DNA from 3 places in the Sporosarcina sp. CAU 1771 genome. Region 1 is predicted to be linked to each of the others. Evidence: riboswitches for the same ligand, from Rfam matches in the RefSeq annotation. Region 1 holds a riboswitch; each other region holds the start of a gene.
What was found. A riboswitch is a leader RNA that binds a small molecule or an ion and turns the genes downstream of it on or off. The one in region 1 is predicted to bind S-adenosylmethionine.
Positions count from the first base shown of each region.

Region 2: another riboswitch for S-adenosylmethionine. It lies ahead of metA (homoserine O-acetyltransferase MetA); the one in region 1 lies ahead of msrA (peptide-methionine (S)-S-oxide reductase MsrA).
Region 3: another riboswitch for S-adenosylmethionine. It lies ahead of ACXYMX_RS13720 (O-acetylhomoserine aminocarboxypropyltransferase/cysteine synthase family protein); the one in region 1 lies ahead of msrA (peptide-methionine (S)-S-oxide reductase MsrA).

Region 1 is NZ_JBTLRN010000018.1:55,731-63,310, reverse strand. It holds gene ACXYMX_RS12120 (TOTE conflict system archaeo-eukaryotic primase domain-containing protein) at 1-277, shown strand, start outside; gene ACXYMX_RS12115 (hypothetical protein) at 318-776, shown strand; gene ACXYMX_RS12110 (nucleoside deaminase) at 837-1,334, shown strand; SAM riboswitch class I at 1,584-1,695, shown strand; gene msrA (peptide-methionine (S)-S-oxide reductase MsrA) at 1,810-2,349, shown strand; gene ACXYMX_RS12100 (LysE family transporter) at 2,515-3,141, shown strand; gene ACXYMX_RS12095 (amino acid permease) at 3,126-4,454, opposite strand; gene ACXYMX_RS12090 (pseudouridine synthase) at 4,603-5,298, opposite strand; gene ACXYMX_RS12085 (hypothetical protein) at 5,848-6,165, opposite strand; gene ACXYMX_RS12080 (aldo/keto reductase family protein) at 6,322-7,140, shown strand; gene ACXYMX_RS12075 (VLRF1 family aeRF1-type release factor) at 7,269-7,580, opposite strand, start outside.
Region 2 is NZ_JBTLRN010000007.1:99,852-107,431, forward strand. It holds gene ACXYMX_RS07745 (amino acid ABC transporter permease) at 1-136, opposite strand, end outside; gene ACXYMX_RS07750 (basic amino acid ABC transporter substrate-binding protein) at 177-968, opposite strand; gene ACXYMX_RS07755 (DMT family transporter) at 1,125-2,063, opposite strand; gene metA (homoserine O-acetyltransferase MetA) at 2,172-3,080, opposite strand; SAM riboswitch class I at 3,184-3,292, opposite strand; gene ACXYMX_RS07765 (catalase) at 3,369-5,417, opposite strand; gene ilvA (threonine ammonia-lyase IlvA) at 5,599-6,867, shown strand; gene ACXYMX_RS07775 (hypothetical protein) at 6,914-7,580, opposite strand, start outside.
Region 3 is NZ_JBTLRN010000023.1:47,412-54,991, forward strand. It holds gene ACXYMX_RS13700 (ABC transporter permease) at 1-107, shown strand, start outside; gene ACXYMX_RS13705 (ABC transporter permease) at 118-942, shown strand; gene ACXYMX_RS13710 (PucR family transcriptional regulator) at 997-2,622, opposite strand; gene ACXYMX_RS13715 (aminotransferase) at 2,892-4,250, shown strand; SAM riboswitch class I at 4,335-4,450, shown strand; gene ACXYMX_RS13720 (O-acetylhomoserine aminocarboxypropyltransferase/cysteine synthase family protein) at 4,597-5,886, shown strand; gene ACXYMX_RS13725 (BCCT family transporter) at 5,958-7,451, opposite strand.

The DNA of each region.
Region 1 (7,580 bases):
GAAAGTCAATCTTTTGAGAGGTTTATTCCAAGGGAGACAAGATGTCTACGCACTTCGTTGGGAGTCGAAAAAAGGGACAAATGGCTATACACCAGCTTGTGCTTTAGAATGGCAAAAGCCAATTTGTCAAAAACCACTGATTAAATGTAGTCAGTGTAAGCATCGCCAATTGCTCCCATTGTCGGATCAAGTTTTCATAGATTTTAGGATGCCTGTGCACCACACAACTTCGACACGATTTCGAATAGTTTCTAAGTTGTGTGGTGCACAGGCATGAAAGTGTAAAAATCATCAATTAAAGTGAGGTATTCGTTAAAATGAAAGAAACCGAAACTCCAGTCTTTTCCCATAGACAGTTAGCAGCAATATGCTTTAATCAAGTATGGGATTTTCTAGACAAAGAAACGAGATCACCTGAAGATCAAGAACAGATGATTCACCTTTGTCATAGTTCGTTCTGGTATTGGACGCAAGCAGAAGAATGTACGGAAAAGAATTTCTCTGTAGGCTATTGGCAACTTTCACGAGTTTACGCGGTGGCAGGCGAAGGAGAGAATGCTTTGAAGTATGCGAAACGATGTATATCAGTGAGTGTAGATGCGGATCTTGCTCCGTTTTATATTGGATACGGCTATGAGGCTGCTGCAAGACCTTCCCACGTATTAGGGCAAGCCGATGAGAGCGTGAAGTTTAAAGAGTTAGCTTTCGAATATACAGAGAAAATGACAGATCTAGATAGTAAAATTCTGTTAGTGAGTGATTTGGAAGAGATTTAAGAAGATGCCTGTGTGGTGTAAAAAGGCATGAATATTTAATACAGAATAAGGAGGATTATTGTGTTAAATGATACAGATTTGAAGCATCTTGAGCGGTGCATTGAACTAGCGAGGATTGCATTGGAAAACGGGGACCAACCATTTGGTTCAGTCCTTGTATCGGCCGACGGTAAGGTGCTTAAGGAAGAGCGCAACCATGTTGGTGACGGAGATCATACGAAGCATCCAGAATTTGCTTTGGTGCGCTGGGCGGCGGAGAACATGACGTTGGAAGATAGAAAGATGGCGACGGTCTATACTTCGGGAGAACATTGTCCGATGTGCGCTGCTGCTCATGGTTGGGCAGGTTTAGGTCGTATCGCTTTCGTTAGTTCGTCTGAGCAACTGGTGGAGTGGTTGACCGAGTTTGGGGTGGATGTTACGCAGTCGCGTGTGCGTAGTTTGCCGATTCAAGAAGTTATCCGTGATACTGAGCTAGACGGTCCTGTACCTGAACTCGCTAAGCAAGTACGCGAACTTCATCGACAGTTTTATATTGGGAAAAGTTTGGAAAATTAAAAATGCCTGTGCACCACACAATTCGGGAACGATTTAGAATCGTGTCTAAGTTGTGTGGTGAACAGGCATTAGATTTCGATAGCTTATTCAAGTTGTAATGATAGTGTGAAAAACTTCAACCCTAGTGTTTGGTGACTGTCACCAATCACTAACCCCATTGACAAGGCGGAATATAGGGACTAGTATGAATATGAAGACTAGTATGAATATACGACGATGAACTGAACGACACAAAAGCATAGTTAAAAATTGTTATAAAGAGAGGCGGAGGGACTGACCCAGTGAAGCCTCATCAACCATTGAGCTTTGTTTAAACGGTGCCAATTTCAGCAGTTCTAGTACTAAATCCGTGAGATAAGAGGTTTTGCACGCAATACTTATTATGCGGTGACGTCTAATTTTTATTAAGAGGTCGTTTTTTATTTTCAAAGAAATTGTGTCAGTACTATAAAACATCAAACTAAGGAGGATTTTTATGACTAATAATAATTATGAAGTTGCAACATTTGCGGGAGGGTGTTTTTGGTGTATGGTTCAACCGTTTGATACACAACCGGGCATAGAAAAGGTTATTTCTGGTTATATTGGCGGTGTCACTGAAAATCCAACGTATGAAGAAGTGTGTGCTGGTGTTACGGGACATACGGAAGCTGTGCAAATTACATATGACCCAGCCATCTATCCATACAAGAAGCTTGTAGAATTATATTGGCAACAAATTGATCCGACGGATGCAGGCGGACAATTTGGTAGTCGGGGATCCTCATATCGTACAGAAATCATTTATCATAATGCGCAACAAAAAGAAATTGCAGAACAATCCAAAGAAGAACTAATTAATAGTGGGCGTTTTGATAAGCCGATTGTTACAGAGATTGTTGAAGCGAAAACTTTCTATCCCGCAGAGGATTACCACCAAGGTTATTATCGTAAAAACCCAGAAAAGTATTCGAACTTTAAAGAGCAATCTGGAAGAGCGCCTTTCATTCGAGAGAATTGGAAAGTAAAAGTTTAAAGGTATAGTTGACTAGCAAAAGATGCCTGTGCACCACACAACTTAGACACGATTCAAAATTGTCTAGAAGTTGTGTGGTGCACAGGCATTAATTTTTGATTTGGTTGTACAAGGTACTCCTCAAGAATAGGATGCAAAGAAGTTCTTTTTCGGGAGGCCTGTGTTATGAACTCGATAGCTGCCTATATGATTTTAGGTGTATCTTTAGCTGCGCCAATCGGTCCAGTCAATGCCGCGATGCTGGATACAGGTATTAAAAACGGGTTTTTTCATGCATGGATGTTAGGTATGGGTGCTTTAACGGCCGACGTTCTATATATGATCATGGTCTACTTGGGAATTGGCCAAATGATTGAGTTCCCGCTTGTAAAAATAATACTTTGGTTGTTTGGTTGCTTTGTTCTAATCTATACGGGGGTAGAGAGTTTACTTTCGATACATAAAATTACATTGTTGCTAAAATTCGGTAAGGAAGTTCGTCTCAGACGTTCCCTATTCTCAGGTTTTTTGATTGCATTGTTAAATCCGCTATCCATTCTTTTTTGGCTAGGGATCTACGGTTCGATTCTAGCAGAGAATGCTGGAAATTTTTCAGGTTATCAATTAATCATCAATAGTGTGGCCATTATAGGAGGCGTCCTCTTATGGGATACAATCATCGCCATGATATCTAGTGGTGCTCGCAAATTAGTATCGATTAGGCTGTTGAAGGTGATTTCCATTATATCTTCCTTATTTATGATTGGATTTGGCGTATACTTTGGGTACCAAGCGTATCAAACTGTATTTTGAGTGGTTTCGTTCTTCCATTTATTTCGTAACGACAAGACGATCATTCCGATAACTGTAAGGAATCCTAAGCTGATCAAGAAACCAGGACGACTTGTTTGATGAAAAAGTGTACCACTAACGGACAAAGCGACTAAAATGATACCAATCATTCTCTTTACTTTATCGATTCTAGTTGGCTCAATTAATTTGTGATACATCACTAAAATTAAAAGCCAATTATAAAGAAGCATCAATGCGGCGGCTGTCGTTATATATTCAAACACTTTATCAGGCAATACTAAAGAGGTAACAATAGAAAGAACAAGTCCGATAGATGTTAATGAAACTGCAGGTAGTGGCATTTCTAATTTCATTTTCGTTTGTTTGCTAAATATCTTTGGGGCATCTCCATCTTCTGATAGTGTTTGAAGGATTGTTGTTACCGCAAATAGGGATGCTGACATCGCTGAAAACCCCGCAATAATAATGACAGCAGTAAATACATGTGGAAAAAACTCGATATGACTCACACCCAACAAAGCTTCAACAAATGGGCTTTTATTTTCCCTGAACTTATCGTATGGCAGCAGTAGTAGCGCTAACGAAAGGGCGGAAACGTAAACGATGCCAAGTAGCCCTAACAGTACTTTTCCAGACTTGGGAGCATCGTCCTTATTTTTAAGATGGATAGCCATTACGCCCATTAGTTCGATTCCTCCATACGCATAAAAGGCGAAGGTTAGTGCGCTCCAAAACCCGATGATTCCTTTTGGGAAAAACTCGCCGACAGATTGAGGAATGCCTTCCTTTAGATTTCCGTCGAGTACCCCTATAAGTGCTAAGACTGCAATGACAATAAACATAAAAATCCCGGCAATTTTCATAACAGCAAATACGCTTTCTAATTTTCCAAACGCTTTCGCGCCAATAAAGAGGACAATCAGACCGCAAACGGCATAAATGGATGTGAATATCCACAATTTAACTGTAGGGAACCAAAATCTAGAGAGTAGCGAAATAGCAGTAAGTTGGCTACCAATGATTAACATTCCTGAACTCCAGTACACCCAACCACTGCTAAAACCAGCCCAACGCCCATATGTTTTTTTGGCATAGGTACGAAAAGATCCTTTCTGGGGATCTTTTACGGACATTTTTGCGAGTGCTTCAAAAACGATATATGTAGCACTTCCAGCCATGATAAAAGCCAAGATGACTGAAGGACCCGTCATTTGAATCGCTATACTTGATGCTAGGAAAAACCCTGTGCCAATCATGCTGCCAATCCCAATTAGAGATAATTGCCACCAAGTAAGATTTGCTTTTTCATCCATTTATACACCTCCACAAAAACATAGTCTTCCACTAATAGGTCGAATTATGTGTGGTGCAGTGTTGTGAAAACCCAATAAGATGCCTGTGCACCACACAACTTCTAGACAATTTTGAATCGTGTCTAAGTTGTATCTTGCACAGGCGCACTCAATCAAGCCCAGCTATTTCCTCTTTAGTCAAGTGACGCCATTGACCGCGTTCTAATGAACCCAGTTGAATGTGCTTGATTCGAATTCTTTGTAAATGAGTAACTGTATATTGAAAACGTCTGCACATTCTCCGGATTTGTCGATTCAATCCTTGTGAAAGCACGATGCGAAACGTATACGCATCCAGCTGAAGTACAGGGCATGGATTTGTTCGTGTATAGCCTTTTTTTCTTGGATTGTAAATATCTACACCGTTTGATAACCCTACTATAAGCGTATCGGTGATTTTTTTATTGACTGTTACAATGTATTCTTTTTCATTGTTATTTTCTTCTTTCATTAACTTATTTACAACGCTTCCGTCATTTGTTAATAAAATCAGACCTTCAGTTTCTTTATCTAAACGTCCAACTGGAAATATGCGTTCAGGATAGGATACAAAGTCAATAATGTTATTAGCAATGTTAGGAGAGGCTGTGCAAGTAATCCCGCTTGGTTTATTGAGCATTATATAAATATCTTTAGAATTTTTCTTGATTTTATGACCATCTACTTCGACCTGATCATTATCTTGAACAAAATAAACATGATGCGCAATCTCGCCATTCACTAGAACTTTTTCAGCAGTAATGTATCGCTCCGCTTGTCTTCTAGAACAAAATCCCGAAGAACTAATATACTGATTCAATCTCAATGTTTCCGCACCTCGTTTATGTACAATTTCTCTATCTTCTATTGTACCATTTGCGCACTTTCAAATAATTGGAGTTGTGTGGTGCAAAACCGAATTCAGAATAGCTTACTGCAGAGGCACGCTTTCCACGTCCAACCGGGCGGATATGCTGCTTTTTCGGACAGTCCTTGGTTGGTTATTTCGCACTTTTGGATGCCTGTGCACCACACAATTTAGAAACGATTCAAAATCGTTTGGAAGTTGTGTGGTGCACAGGCAATAATTTACGTTCGCCATTGCTTATCCTCCCATCTTGATGTTTTATTTTTGTTTACCTTTGTAACGTGATTACGAAACAAATCTGTCCACTTAGTACGAGTGCGTATGGTCATTTCCATTTACCGGTAGTACAAGAAAAATATCAAACGTTCGTTATCAAAAAGGTTAAGAAAAATGAATTGTGAAAAGATGCCTGTGCACCACACAATTTAGACACAATTCAAAATTGTGTTGAAGTTGTGTGGTGCACAGGCATTAAATTAGTGGCGGGCACTAAAAAAGGAATCGGTGTTAAATCACATCATCATAAAGAGAAGTGGCATTGAATAGAATTTCACCATTTAGTAGTAAATCTAAATGCCACCACCATTCGTCCATGGTCTCTTTGGATGTCGAAAAGTCATAGGCTTTACTCGTGTGCTCAAAAACTTGTTCAGCATTACTTAATAATTTCATATCGTAGGAAGCTACCATCTTTTTTTCTTCTTTCGTTAGCGGTAACTGATGCAACTCGCTTCGAATATGGAAGGTTTCAAGCATTTCAAAAGGGCTTGTTTCACAATCAGTAATACCTTGACCATAAAGATTAATCAATTTCACTCGATCCATGAAAAAACCTCCTTTACTGTACCTATGTAAGTATACCCTTTTTCTTTTGATAAATAACGTTTGGGTGCCCTTGTTATCATTTATTGACTGAACAAATAGATTGCTTCCTTACTTTAGTATGAGTAAGGTTAGAACTATAGTATAGGAGGGGTTAAGATGAAGGATCTAACATTAAATAATGGCATTGACATTCCAATCGTCGGAAGTGGGACAAATACGTATGGTAAAGAGGGAAATCAATACGCAGGTGCTTTAAGAGGAGACACGGAGGAAATTGACTGGGCCATTGAAAACGGCTACCGTCATTTTGACTCTGCTCAAAAATATAGGAATGAAGAAGTTCTTGGACAAGGGATAAAGAAATCTTCCCTGCCACGTGAAGAATTTTTTATCACGACGAAGCTCAATACATTCGAAGGTTTCGGTGGTACAGACTGGGCCCATGCTGAAATTGAGAAAAGCTTAGAGAAATTACAAACGGACTATATTGATTTATTCCTTATCCATAATCCATGGGATGATCATGCTGAAATCCTGGAAGCGTGGCGTATTTTAGAAGACTACCATAATCGCGGAGTGTTTAAGTCAATCGGTGTTTCTAACTTTAAAAAAGAACATCTGGATATAATTCTTGAAAATGGCAGCGTGCCACCAGCGGTTAATCAAATTAAATCCCAAGTCGGTAACTGGAATGAAGAATTAATTGACTATAATAAAAAGAGTGACATTGCAACTGTGGCATGGTCTCCATTAGGCGGTATCGATGAAAATGCCAAGCAGGTACTAGAAGAAATCGGTAACCCGTACGGAAAAACATACGCACAAGTTGTGTTACGCTACCAAATTGAACGTGATGTGATCGTCATTCCTAAGTCTCATCATATAGATCGCCAAGCCCAAAGTTTAGATATTTTTGACTTTGAACTCACTGCAAGCGAACGTGACCGTATTGCCCAGTTACCAGGTTCTCATTGAATTCATTGGGTATCTGGTACTTTTAGTAACAATTACTTGAGATAACTAAAAAAGATGCCTGTGCACCACACAACTTCGACTCAATTCCGAATCGTGTCGAAGTTGTGTGGTGCACAGAGGCACTAAATTTATTTTTCGAACACCTGGTGAATGACATCGCTCGCTTTGCTTTTATTTAGGTTTTTATATAGACAACTAGCTGGTTTTTCTCGTAATGTTTCGGCAAAGGCGTTGGCTAGCTCGGTTTCTCCGGTTACGTGGATTTCTTGCCAGCCACGTTCATTCTTTAACTTTTCGATAACTTTTTCCATTCCTTTATAAAATCCTTTTATATTACTTCTAGGGCGGGGCTCTAAAGCAGGCCTCGCACTATCTTTCCTTCCCCCATCATGATTTGCAGAATCTATTTTCCGTACCCTCCATCCTTCTACGTTTGAGTC
Region 2 (7,580 bases), on a different contig from region 1:
CAAATAAACCTAGGAATAGTCCAAGGATATATCCAATAATTGTTAGAGCAAGTGTTATACCTATACCGCGAATAAACATGGCACGATAATTCCAAATCATTTCCCACATGTCCCAGCGTATATTAAGGAAATCCAAATCAATCACTCCAATCTAGTCCACTGAGGTAGAAAGATATTTACTCTACATCGAATCCTGTGATTTCTTTTAATTTCCCGCTGTCTTTCACTGCTTGAATACCTTTATTCAATAGGTCCACAATCTCAGTATTCCCTTTCTTAACCATTAGACCGTAATACTCTTTTTCAAAACTATCATCCTCGATTGTTTTCACTTTCACATCAGGATTTTGATTTTTATATTCAATAACTACAGCATTATCTCCCACAGATGCGTCCGCATTCCCGTTAATCATTTCGGTGATTGCTAACGGCATTGTTTCAGCTGCAAGAATCTTAGTACTAGTATCACCCAAAAGTCCCTGCGTTACGATATGACCTGTTGTGTTGATTTGAACAGCAACACGTAAGTCTTTTAAATCTTGGAAGTTGGTAACTGTAGATTCTTCAGGAACAAGAATTAATTGGTTAGCAATAAAGTATGGATCGGTGAAATCATAGGACTTCTGACGATCCTTTGTTATTGTAATCGAAGAAACTGCAAAATCTACTTCACCACTGTCAACTGCAGGAAATAAAGGTTCCCATCCGTAGTTTTTGTATTCTACTTCAATGCCTAATTCTTCGGCAATTGCATTAACAATATCGATATCGATTCCTACAATATTCCCTTTTTCATCCATTGACTCCATTGGTGCGTAAGTTGCGTCTGTTCCAACAATTAGCTTTTTCTTACCCGTATCACCACCGGTAGACCCAGTGTCTTCCGACTTAGTTCCACAAGCAGCCAATAACAATCCTAAGCTAAGTACAAAAATCAACATTGTAAATAAACGTATTCTTCTTTTCAATGAAATCCCCCCTAAATGTAATAAGTTATTTGTAATTACGGAATATTCTAAAATTCCGCGTAATTGTATTAATTATATATGAATAAGTACTTCTATACAATAGCTATATTGAATACTACTTCCTAGACCAATTCAAAAAAGTCTAGCTCTATTTTGCTAGACTTCTTCCTTATAAAGTATTTTCTTCTGTTTACTAAGTGATAAAATCAAAATTGTAGATAATATACATGCCGTTCCAATCCACTCAATTATTCCAAATGCAACTTGTAGCCAAACAACTGCTAAGAATGCTGCAGAAAGCGGTTCTACACAAGCAAGTAAACTTGCCTCGGCAGCCTTTATATGTTTTAAACTTTCCAAAAAGAAAAAGAAAGCTATGAGCGTTCCGAAAATAATAATAAACACCACTGCACTGAATGACTGCATGTCCCATTGGCCTTCAAACTTCCAGGGTGGATGTACAAAACTAAACGCAATCCCCCCCACCAACATGCCCCAACCTACAACAATACCTGAACCCCATCTTGCAAGAAGTTGTAAAGGATGCAATGTATAAAAGGCGAGTGAGAATGCAGAAGCAATCCCCCAAAATAAAGCTAGTTTTGATATTGACAAACTATAAATGCTGCCTTTTGTAACGAGTAAGAAAGTACCAATTAACGCCAATACAACCGCGAAAACCTCAATTTTAGAAGGCAACTTCTTAATTCGTATTGCTGAATAACATACAATCAGAACAGGCGCTAAGTATTGAAGAATTGTAGCAGTTGCTGCATTTGAATGTTGAATCGCTGCAAAAAAAGTATATTGCACCGTTAACATGCCAAATATACTAAATAAAACCATACTGAAAGCATCGTGCTTATGCTTCCACACATCCCAAATCCTTTTCTCTCCTCTAGCCCGCGTAATCACTAACATGACTACTCCAGCTATAAGTAACCGACTGACAACTAACCATTCAGAGCTAAATTCCTTTTTCTCAAAAAGAAACTGAGCCACCGTACCAGAAACTCCCCACATTACAGCTGCAATTAATACCAATATAATTCCAGTCATTCGTTTAGGGATATTTCCTTTAAATTCTTGTTGCATCTAAACTTCCCTCTCAATTGCATCCGTATTTCTTTGTATAGTCAAAAATTATGATTCGAATACAGAGTTTACTTTGCCGGTATCAAAAACTTCTATACAAAGATTATATTAGCTCCATTCATATGGAGTTTCTTGATAAACATAATAATTTAGCCAGTTAGAAAATAGCAGATGCGTATGTGATCGCCATGTATTCATAGGCTCTTTAGTCGAATCGTCATTCGGAAAGTAATTTTCAGGCAAGTCTACTTCGACACCTTTATTCATATCACGTGAATATTCTTCACCGAGTGTTCCTGCATCGTATTCAAAATGTCCCGTAATCATTATATGCTTCGCGTCATTTGACAAAATAATAAATGCTCCAGCATCTTCAGAGACGGCAAGCAGTGTTAAACGTGGATCATTCTCTATTTCTTTAATCGAAACAGATGTATAGCGAGAATGCGGTGCATTAAATTCATCATTAAATCCCCGAACAAGTTCAACGGTCGGGTCGAAAACTCTATGGTTGAAAACACCAAAGCATTTCTTAGGTAAATCATGCTTCCCAATTCCATAATGATGATACAACGCAGCTTGTGCACCCCAACAAATATGTAATATAGAAGTGACATTGGTCGTGGTCCAATCCATTATACCTTGTAGTTCTCCCCAATAATTCACGTCTTCAAATTGTAAATGTTCAATCGGTGCACCCGTAATTATCATTCCGTCAAAACGCTGATGTTTAATTTCATCAAATGTGTTATAAAAGTTATCCAAATGGGATTTACTTACATTTTTTGATTCATGGGTTGCCATATTTAAAAAAGTGACATTTACTTGTAACGGAGTGTTTCCAAGCAACCTTAGAAGCTGTAATTCCGTTCTTTCCTTTTCAGGCATTAGATTTAAAATAATAATATTCAGCGGACGGATATCTTGAGCAGTTGCACGCTCTTGATCCATCACAAATATTTTCTCTGCTTTTAACAGTTCGCTAGCTGGTAATTGTTTTGGGATATTAATCGGCATTGTATCTCTTCCTTTCTTTACTGGAAAAATGATGAATAATAATAATATTAAAAATCCTCTTTTCTAATGATGAAAGAAAAGAGGATTGAGTGTAAGTTCTCATTTCTTATCTCTCAAGATAAAGAATCTTGGTGGAGGTAGCACCTTCCTGATAAACTCAGAGGTTGCTGAAGCTTCAATGGGCCATATCCCTTAGCTTCTCTTGATAAGAGCTATTCAATTTTGAATTAATTATACTACTCTTAAATATAATGTCAATTAGATAGAGTCTTTACCTTTCTAGGCGTGTCAATAAATATCTCGATTCCAAAATCGTTGCTGAGCAATGGCGTTCACCATCTGCGTACCGAAATTGGCGTCATTTTTAGTTAGAATGATGCCCGGCCCTTCTTCTGCCTGGGACTTTTCAAGATATTGCATACCACTCGTTGCAAATCCAATCGGTTTATAATGCTTAAATGCTTCATTAATATAATAAGTAATATCTCTCGAAAACTTCATTGGATTACTAGATTTTCCACCTACAACATAAAGTGAATCGAATAGGACTGGATCTGTTGTAAGAAACGTTTCGTTTACCACAACTTGATAATTATCAGTACTTCTAATGGTTCCTAGTCTTTCGCCCACTATTTTGACAACAACTCCTGCGTTTAAAAATGTTTGAACAGCATCCAACACTTCGGCGCCGTTAAACCCATTACCAATCAACACAGCTACCGTTAATGTGTTCGGAAGGCTAATCGTATCAGATTGACTAAGTGCTGGCGAGGAGGCAGTTACTAACGACTGTGGCTCTGTCGGTCGTTGTACACCAACTTCCTTTGCGACAGTAATTGCCATGCGTTGGTCTATCCGTGCTAACATATCCACAACTTGTTGTTTAACCGATTGACTAGTTACTTTACCAACCTCAAAAGTGAATGCTGAGACAATATGCTCTTTTTCAGGAGGTGACATACTATTCCAGAATAGGCGGGCTTGCGAAAAAAAGTCTTTGAACGACTCACTTCGCTGCTGAATTACACGCCCCTCTACTTTTTCCTGGTAGTGGACAAAGCCACCTTCTTTCGCACTTGATGTAGCAGGAGTATTATTTGCTAATGAATTTTTATGATAGCTTACTTGACCTACATCAATCCTTTGTCTTCCGTATCCATTGCGTTGATTGTTATGAATCGGACACACTGCCCGATTAATTGGAATTTCAGTAAAATTGGGGCCACCTAGCCTTATAAGTTGTGTATCTAAATAGGAAAACAATCTTCCTTGAAGCAATGGGTCATTTGTGAAATCAATTCCCGGAACAATATTTCCTGGATGGAAAGCCACTTGCTCTGTTTCCGCAAAAACATTATCAACATTTCGATTTAATGTCATTTTACCAATTATTTTTACAGGGACAATCTCTTCGGGCCAAAGTTTTGTTGCGTCAAGCACATCAAAATCGAACATAAACTCATCTGCTTCTTCAATCATTTGAACGCCTAATTCCCATACAGGAAAGTTTCCATTTTCTATTGAATTCCATAAATCCCGTCGCTGGAAGTCCGGATCTTTCCCTGAAACTTTCTGTGCTTCATCCCAAACTAACGAATGCACCCCCAGTGTAGGCTTCCAATGAAACTTAACAAATCTTGCTTTGCCCTCTTTATTCACAAAGCGAAACGTGTGTACACCAAAACCATCCATCATCCGCCAACTTCTCGGAATTGAGCGGTCCGACATAAGCCACATGATCATATGCGCTGATTCTTGATTGTTGGCGATAAAATCCCAGAATGTATCATGAGCAGATGATGCTTGTGGAATTTCATTATTTGGTTCAGGTTGAATTGCATGGACTAAATCAGGAAATTTTAAAGCGTCCTGGATGAAGAAAACAGGTATATTATTTCCGACTAAATCATAATTCCCTTCCTCTGTATAAAACTTTACCGCAAATCCTCGAACATCTCGCACAGTGTCAGCCGAACCCCTACTTCCAACAACGTTTGAAAATCTTGTGAAAAGCGGAATCTTAGTACCTGGCTTTTGTAAGAATTTTGCTGTCGTATATTCACTCATTGATTCATACAACTCAAATTCCCCATGGGCTGCGTATCCCCTTGCATGTACAACCCGCTCCGGAATGCGTTCATGATCGAAATGTGTAATTTTCTCTCGGAAATAAAAATCCTCTATAAGTGTTGGTCCACGAAGACCTGCAGTTAAGGATTGCTCGTCATTCGAAACACGTAGTCCTTGATTTGTAGTTAGTCTCGTTCCATCATTGTTCACTCTGAATTTCTCTAATTGTTCATTCTTACTGTTTTCATTTATTGAAGAACTCTCCATGCTATCCCCTTCCAGCTAATTAATTGGGCCACAATATATACCATCCCCATTATCTATATGCTCACATCTATAAGAATGAAACTTTATTTTATTGAAAAATTGTGTATAATATTCACATACTTCACTCCATTCATGTTATAATCACAGGATATTTAATTAATTCGAAAGAAGTGGATAAGTAATGAAATTAAAAAACAACGAACCGAAAACGTTACATATTGAAGATATCCTAATCGCTTATCAACTTTTAAAAGATATCGTCGTGCATACACCTTTACAAAGGAACGAGCGCCTATCTGAAAAATATGACTGTCATGTGTATATAAAAAGGGAAGATTTACAACATGTTCGCTCATTTAAATTAAGAGGTGCTTACTATAAAATAAAAACGATTGAGGCACAAGCACGTGAAAAAGGAATCGTCTGCGCAAGTGCTGGAAACCATGCACAAGGTGTTGCCTATGCCTGTGCGCATTTAGGCATCGATGGTAAGATTTTCATGCCGCTAACTACACCAAAACAAAAAATTGACCAAGTTAAAATGTTTGGCCGTTCCAATGTAGAAATAATATTAACTGGTGATACATTTGACGATACTTCTGTTCGTGCAATTGAATTCGCTAAAATGGAAGATCGACTTTTCATTCATCCCTTTGATGATTTAGATATCATTGCTGGTCAAGGAACTGTTGCAATCGAAATCATGAATGACATAGAAGAATCTATAGATTATGTCTTTTCAAGCATTGGCGGAGGAGGACTTGCATCTGGGTTATCAACTTACATCAAAAACGTTTCTCCTCATACGCGTATGATAGGTGTAGAACCTGCTGGTGCCGCAAGTATGAAAGCTGCTTTCGAAAACGAGGGTGTCATATACTTAGATTCAATTGATAAGTTTGTGGATGGGGCTGCTGTTGGCTGCTCAGGTCAAATCACATATGAAATTTGCCGTAAATACCTTGATGATATTGTAGTTGTACCTGAAGGCAAAGTGTGTACGACTATTTTAGACTTATATAACCAACATGCTATTATTGCTGAACCTGCTGGGGCTTTACCTATAGCTGCATTAGACTTTTATAAAGATCAAATTAAAGGGAAATCAGTTGTATGTGTAATTAGCGGTGGTAATAATGACATTGGGAGGATGCAAGAAATCAAAGAGAAATCATTAATCTATGAAGGATTACTTCATTATTTCATCATTAATTTCCCACAAAGAGCGGGTGCGCTTCGTCAATTTTTGGATAATGTACTTGGACCGAACGATGATATCATCACATTTGAATATACAAGAAAAAACAATAAAGAAAGTGGCCCTGGACTCGTTGGGATTGAATTGAAGAATAGCGAGGATTACGCTGGACTCGTTGAGCGAATGGAACAAAGCGGATTTTCTTATACTGAAATTAAAAAAGGTAGTAATTTATTCGGTTTACTAATTTGATTTGAAAGGATAGCTCTTAAAAAGCTATCCTTTTTTTCATCCTTATTTATCGCATATGCAACTCATTCTGCGATAAATAGGAAAGCAACCTAGAAAGAATCTCGGCTCTTAATTTCACTTGATCTGGGAATTGATAAAAGAATGAAATCTTTTGCAACCAAATTTCATCACCATCGTTCTTTGGAGACAATATAAAGTAAGCCCAAACTTCAGCAATGTCTTCAACAGGGCTAGTTACAGCATAATCGGTAACGAATTGATCCTCATAATCCATGAAAAACTCAGTCGCTACATCTTCATCTTCCGCAACCCCACGTTCCTCCCATTCATCTAAGACATCTAGCCAGAACGTTTCAATATATGCCTGGAGCATCGAGTCTTCCTTCATACATCCCATGCCGTCAACAAAAAAATATTGACATGTGGCTGGGGCTGTTTCATGGATTTCATCGTCATCTTCCGAGAATACTACTTCTTCATTCATATCCATTTGACTATCTTGCAATGTTAGTAAATGAGCAAATTCATGCAGCAATGTCGTTTGAGATATAAATAGTTCTTTTGAATCTAAAATATCCATACTTAACCACCACTTACTTAAGTCTTCGTCATCAGGTTCCACTTGAGCAAGGGTTTCCTCGTTTCCATCTGTCATGATATGAAAACCTGATAGCATTTGACGCTCACTTTCGGGGATTAGATTGGTAAACATG
Region 3 (7,580 bases), on a different contig from region 1:
CACTCGTTCAAGGAATCGTTATGTACATTACAATCGTAGTCGTATTTATAAACTTTTTGGTAGACATTTTATATTCGGTTCTCGATCCCCGAATACGTATGTCATAAGGAGGTCAACATGAAATCATTAATGAAGCATGGCAAAAATATTAATTTAATTCTGGGCCTCCTAATCGTTTCGTCTTTTCTATTATTAATGCTTGTTAGTTTTTTCTATACACCGCATGACGTGAATGGAATGAGCATCGCGAATAAATTAAATGCCCCAAGTGCTGTGCATTGGTTTGGGACAGACGAATTTGGCCGAGATATATTTAGTAGAATCATGAAGGGGGCTCAGACTGCGTTCTTTGTTGGTGGAGTAACCGTTAGCATTGGACTCGTCTTTGGAACCCTCATTGGTGGTATTGCTGGATATGTCGGCGGATGGATTGATGAAGTTTTTATGAGGTTGATGGATGCATTAATGGCATTCCCAGGTATTATTTTAGCGTTAATGCTTGTAGCGGTATTCGGACCAGGAATGGTGAATACGTCAATTGCTCTCGGCATCATTGCAATTCCTGGGATTTCAAGGGTTGCTCGAAGCGGATTTGTGCAACACAAAGAAATGGAATATGTTCTTTCTGCGAAACTAGTAGGTGTGAAGCCGTTTAGTATTATGTTTAGACATATACTTCCGAACGTTTCTTCACCACTCATCGTTGCAGGATCTGTCAGCTTTGCGATTGCAATGTTAGCGGAAGCGAGTCTGAGTTACTTAGGTTTAGGTGTTCAACCACCTGATCCGAGCTGGGGACGTATGCTGAGAGACTCTCAAGCGTACTTAACGAGTGCGCCTTGGTATACATACGCACCGGGGATTGCAATTACATTTATGGTATTAGGATTTTACATGTTAAGTAATGCGATTAGGGATATTATGGATCCTCGTTCAAATTAAGAAAAGCGGCATAATTAATTACAGTTAAATGTAATTGGTTATGTCGCTAACTATTTAATCGGAGAAAGTTATTAGTTGATGCGCATGGATGGCTACTTCAAGAGCAATCCGGTTTGCAGGTTCCATAAAGTCTTTACCAAGAATCGATTCAAGACGGTCGATTCGGTGATAGAGTGTTTGTCTTACGATAAATAAACGGTCGGAAGTTTCTTTTTTAGAGCCACTGCATTCAAGAAGTACACTAAGTGTTTCAAAGAGATTTGCGCCCATTTTTCGGTCATATTCAAAAACTTCATCTAAGTAGGATTTGCAATAAATTTCAAGCAGATTGGCTTCTTTTAATGGAAGTAGGAGTCTGTAAATGCCAGCTTTTTCATAGAAGTCACTTTGCAGTATTCCTGAGTCATGTAGTTCTAGTACTTTACGAGCCTCATCATAACTTCTGGGTATGTCAGAAACGTTCGTGTACACCATACTGATACCGAATTTACAAGAACTTCCTTGAATGAAATTAGAAGCTTTCATTTGAAGAACGGTTTGTTGGATTTGCAAAAACCTACTATGATCTTTTTTCAGGTAATCAGCAGCAATGAATGAAGCAATAACAACAATTTCGTTTCTTCTTGCAGAAACAGTTGGAAAAAATCCTTGTTGCTTAAAAAGTGAGCGAACTATCATAGAACGTTGAAGTTTAACTTCGTCCCACTCTTCTTCGCTAAAATTGAACTCTTGAGAGTTTAATTGAATGATAAACATTCTGAAGTGCATATTGCGGCTAGGAGGAGGTAAGTATGAGTGCAAGTCATCTTGTTCATATTCTCTACCGCTAACGATCGTTCGAACAAATTTATCTTCCAAGTTTTGTTTGCGCTCTTCTATGGTTTGATTTCGAAGTAAAATTTGAGCGATTGCAAGCGCTGCCCGATCCAAAATTAAAAACAAAAATTCATTTGCAACCGGATGTTTGGTTTGTAAACACAAATATCCCCATATTTGTCCTAGCACTCGAACTGGCATAAGTGCAAATAGATCCTCACCTAATGGAAATATTTTCTGTTCAGCATTTTCTGGAAGCTCGTTCTGAATGTATGCGCGCAAAGGAATTTCTATCTGCTTTATTTCTGTCGGGTAGTAGTAAGGTTTTTTACTTTCACTAATAAAAAATACATTACTTCCAAAATGTTCATGCAACTCTTGAAGAATTTTTAAAATGCCATTATGCGAGAGAGAAAGATCGATAAACTTCCTGGAGAGTTTGTCTAATTGGGATAGCATTTCATGATGTTGATTAATGATAAATGAATGCAGATCCTGAGTAATATCAACGAATTTTACGATTTCTTCAAAGATAATGATTGGAAATTTTTGTTGGTTGGCCAACTCAATAACTTCAGGCGATATTTTTTTCACGAACGTACCTATTTCTATACACAGGCAAGCAACGCCCTTTTCGATGAGGTTTTTCACATACTCTAATTGAGATGAGAGATCGTGTTGCAATCCAACTCCTGTTGTTAAAATTAACTCGCCACCGTTTATAAGCGAATTAAATTCATTGGTTTCTAAAATGTGAGACCACTTTACGGTTCTGTCTATGCCGTTGAATCCGGCTACTAGTTTTGCAGTTTTGAATGAATCACGAGTTAAAACAGCTTGAACGTCTAATTTAATATCGTTCATTATGTGATATGCCTCCTAAGTGTTGAAATAATCATCCAATCATTTGACACTATGTCAAATGACAACTAAATGAATAGTCTGTAAAGTAATAGTATGAAGTTAGATTTTAATAGAGTCAACTAAGAAGAACGTAACATAACGGATTGAAATTTCGGAAGATTTGGGGAGTAAGCGTTGCCAACTTTTTTTCTTTATTAATGGACAAAAAGTTAATCGAGTGAATTGTTTTTAGGGGCTAATTATTTTAAAAGAGAAGGGGAGTACTACACATGACAGTTTTGAATAATCAAGTTGATGAAATTGCTGAGAAGGACCGTGCGAATGTATGGCATCACATTTCTTCCTATGATGAAACGAAGCGCCCGATGATTATCGAGAGTGGAGAAGGCGCATGGATTACAGATCACAAAGGAAATCGTTATTTGGATGGCATGTCTGGATTATGGGCTGTAAACGTTGGATATGGTAGGGAAGAATTAGCATTAGCTGCCTATGAGCAGATGAAGAAACTTCCATATGCATCGATGATACAAAGTCATGGACCAGCGATTGAGTTAGCTCAAAAGTTGAGTGAGATGCTTGGTGATGATTATAAAATAATCTATTCAAACAGTGGTTCGGACGCGAATGAAGTAGCGTTTAAGTTGGTTCGTCAATACCATCAGCAAAACGGAGAATCTTCCCGTTATAAATTCATTTCCCGTTATCGTGCGTATCACGGTAGTTCTATGGGAGCTTTGGCAGCAACTGGTCAAGCGCTGAGGAAATATAAATACGAACCGCTTGCACCTGGTTTCTTACATGTTGCTCCACCAGATAATTACCGAAAACCTGCTGGTCAATCAATAGAAGAATACAATATTCAGCGAGCACAAGAATTTGAAGAGAAGATTATTTGGGAGCAAAAAGAAACAATCGCTGGGATTATTTTAGAGCCTATCATAACAGGTGGAGGTATTTTAATCCCTCATCCAATTTATCTCGAAAAAGTACAAGAGATTTGTAAACGTCATGGTGTTTTACTAATTGTAGATGAGGTAATCTGTGGTTTCGGGCGAACGGGTAAAGCATTTGCTCATCAGCATTATAACCTCAAGCCAGATATCGTTACGATGGCAAAGGGATTGACGAGCGCTTATTTACCTTTGTCTGTAACAGCGGTTCGAAAAGACATCTACGAGAAATTTGATACGGGCGAAGAAAATAGTCATTTCCGCCATGTGAATACATTTGGTGGAAATCCAGCTGCTTGCGCAGTAGCACTAAAGAATATTGAAATTATGGAAAGGGAAAACCTTTTTGAGCGTTCTACTGAACTTGGGGAAAGGCTTCTAAAAGAGTTGGAACCTTTAAATGATCATCCGTATGTAGGAGAAATTCGTGGACTCGGGTTCCTATTAGGAATCGAGCTGGTAGAAAATAAAGACACAAGAGAACCTGCTACAAATGAGCGAGTTGCTAAAATTATGGGTGATTGTAAAGCAAACGGGCTAATCGTGGGAAGAAACGGAGATACAGTTGCCGGCTTTAATAATATTGTTGCATTAAGCCCACCGCTATCCTGCACGGATGAAGACTTTGATTTTATTGTTGCTGTTCTTAAAAAAGTGTTCAAGGAAAATGAATAATATAAATATTTCAACAAAGGGCTTGACTTTGTATTCAGTTCGGTATTATACTGTGTAACAAGATGGAAAACTGAATAGTTCACACTCTTATCAAGAGCGGCGGAGGGAATAGGCCCTGCGATGCCCAGCAACCAGCAAACGACCAACTTGCAAAGGTGCTACTTCCTACAGACTCGTGCGAACGGTCTGAAAGATAAGGGGAGGAATAAGCGAAAGCATAACCCTCTTCTTAAGCGAAGGGGGTTATTTTTATTTTCTTTTAGCGAATAGTTAATTACCGCTAAAAGAAAATAAAGCCTCCTACATCACCGCGTTTCCATCAAAAAAAACTTGGAGGTAATATAAAATGACAAACTTACAACCTGAAACTCAACTTTTACATGGTGGCCAAGTGCCGGATCCAGTAACAGGATCACGCGCAGTTCCAATTCATAGAACGACATCTTTTGTGTTTCCTGATACAGAGCATGCGCAAGGCGTTTTCGCACTACAGAAAGCAGGCAATATTTATTCTAGAATCACGAATCCGACTGTAGATGTATTTGAACAACGCGTTGCTTTACTAGAAGGTGGATCAGCAGCAGTTGCATTATCTTCTGGAATGGCTGCAATTGCTTTTTCCATTTTGAATATTGCGGGTGCTGGCGATGAAATCGTAGCAGCCGAGAATTTATACGGTGGTACATTTAACTTATTCGCTGTCACTCTTCCAAAGTATGGCATTAATGTGAAGTTCGTAGATTCAACAGACCCAGAAAACTTCCGTGCAGCAATTACAGACAAAACAAAAGGATTTTTTGCTGAAACAGTGGGCAACCCAAGTCTAAATGTGTTAGATATTGAAGCTGTAGCAAAAGTTGCACATGAAAATGGACTTCCACTTCTAATCGATAACACGTTCCCGTCACCATACGGTTCAAATCCAATCGAATTTGGTGCAGACGTTGTTATTCACTCGGCTACAAAGTGGATTGGTGGGCATGGTACTACAATCGGTGGAATTGCAGTAGACGCAGGAACATTTGACTGGACGCAAGGAAGGTTCCCTGGTTTTACAGAGCCTGATACAACTTATCACGGTCTACGTTACGGGATTGATACAGCAGGCGCAGCGTTTGCTACGAAACTTCGAGTGCAATTATTACGTGATTTCGGACCATGTTTAAATCCGGACAGCGCATTTAACTTCTTGCAAGGACTTGAAACACTTCACTTACGCATACCGAAGCACAATGACAATGCTCTTGAAGTTGTTAAATTCCTAAAAGATCATCCATCTGTTGAGTGGGTTACGTACAATGGTCTTGAAGAACATGCATCTTACGAATTAGGAAAGAAATATTTGAAAAATGGTTTTGGTTCAATTGTGAACTTTGGAATTAAAGGTGGACGTGAAGAAGGTCGTAAAGTGATTGATAATGTGAAGATTTGGTCCCACGTTGCAAACGTTGGCGATGCAAAATCACTTATTATTCATCCAGCTTCTACAACACACCAACAATTGAGTGCAGAAGATCTTGAAAAGTCTGGAGTTACAGAAGACTTAATTCGTCTTTCAGTTGGTCTTGAAGCAACGGAAGATATCATTGCAGATCTTACACAAGCGATTGAGAAAGCAGTTCCAGTTAACGTATAATAAATATTCAAACGAAAAAGAGCCGTCAAAGAAAATATTCTTTGGCGGCTCTTTTGTGTTCAATTGTTTGTTTATCTTTTTAATTTCATAGCTTTGGCTTCTGCTTTTAATGCCTTTAATAATGAGACAATAATGAGAAGCATAATAAACGAGAACGGCAGTGCAGCTATAATGATTGTATTTTGTAATGCCGTGAGTCCGTTCACAGAGAGTAAGATTAAAGCAATTGTAGATTGAATAACTCCCCAAATGAGCTTCACACTATTAGGTGGAGTTAACGACCCATTCGTTGACTGCATACCAAGAACGAAAGTTGCTGAATCTGCAGAAGTAATAAAGAAAGAAGAGATTAGCAAAATAGCGAAAATTGATATAACAAAACCTAAAGGCATAGTTTTAAACATCTCAAAGATTGTTAATTCTGTTGAGGAAGTCGTAAGATCAACGATTCCATTTTTTTGAATGTCAATTGCCGTTGACCCAAATGCTGAAAACCAAAATGCACCAAGAAGAGTAGGTGCAACAAGTACACCAATCATAAATTCACGAATTGTTCTCCCTTTTGAAACACGGGCGATGAACATGCTGACAAACGGAGCCCATGAAACCCACCAAGCCCAGTAAAAAATCGTCCAGCCATCCAGCCATTCCCTATCCGTTGAATTGAGAGGTGCAGTACGTAAACTCATTTGAACAATGTTTGATAAGTAACTGCCAAGAGTATCTGTAAAGATGTTGAATATTAACAAAGTAGGACCCAATACAACAACGAATCCAAGAAGAATAAGTGCGAGTATCAAGTTCGTGTTGGATAAGTATTTAATTCCTTTACTTAATCCCGACCACGCGGATATTAAGAATAATACGGTTACAGCGGCGATGATGAAAAACTGGGAGGTTATACCAATTTCAACGCCGAACAAGTAATTAAGACCTGCGTTAATCTGAACGGCTCCGAAGCCGAGAGTTGTGGCAACTCCAAAAGAAGTTGCAAATACCGCAAGTACATCAACTAAAGTGCCCCAAGGTCCAGTCATTTTGTCGCCAAAAAGAGGTTTCAAAGTTGCTGAAATTAAACCTGGTTCTCCTTTACGGAACTGGAAGAATGCAAGAGCCATTGCGATCACGCCATACATAGCCCATACATGGAGTCCCCAATGGAAGAACGACTCACGCATTGCTTCTTTGAAAGCGGCATTTGTATTTGGTTCTTCTGTAGCAGGATTGATTGCGAAATGAGAAAGTGGTTCAGCTGCTCCGTAGAACACAAGCCCAATACCCATTCCAGCTGAAAACAGCATTGCAATCCAAGTGACGGTTGAAAATTGAGGTCGATCTGTATCTTTTCCTAAGCGAATTTTTCCATATGGACTGATGATGAAAAAGACGCTGAGAACAAGCATGATCGACATAAGAGCCATATAATACCATCCAAATGAAGATGCAACAAAGATTTTAATTGTAGTTGTTGCGGCTTCAAAACTTTCAGGTGCTATAGCTCCATATCCAACTGCTAAAATAATTAGACCAATTGTGATATAAAAGACATTTGATATTTTTTTCATACTTCCCCCTACTTAAATTTGGTGAAACAATATACTATACTTTTGCAAGGTGTCATGAGGTGTTCGTATGCATGAATCCTTAAGAAATACATAATTTTCAAGTATACGTATAAGTTTTTCTTAAGTCAA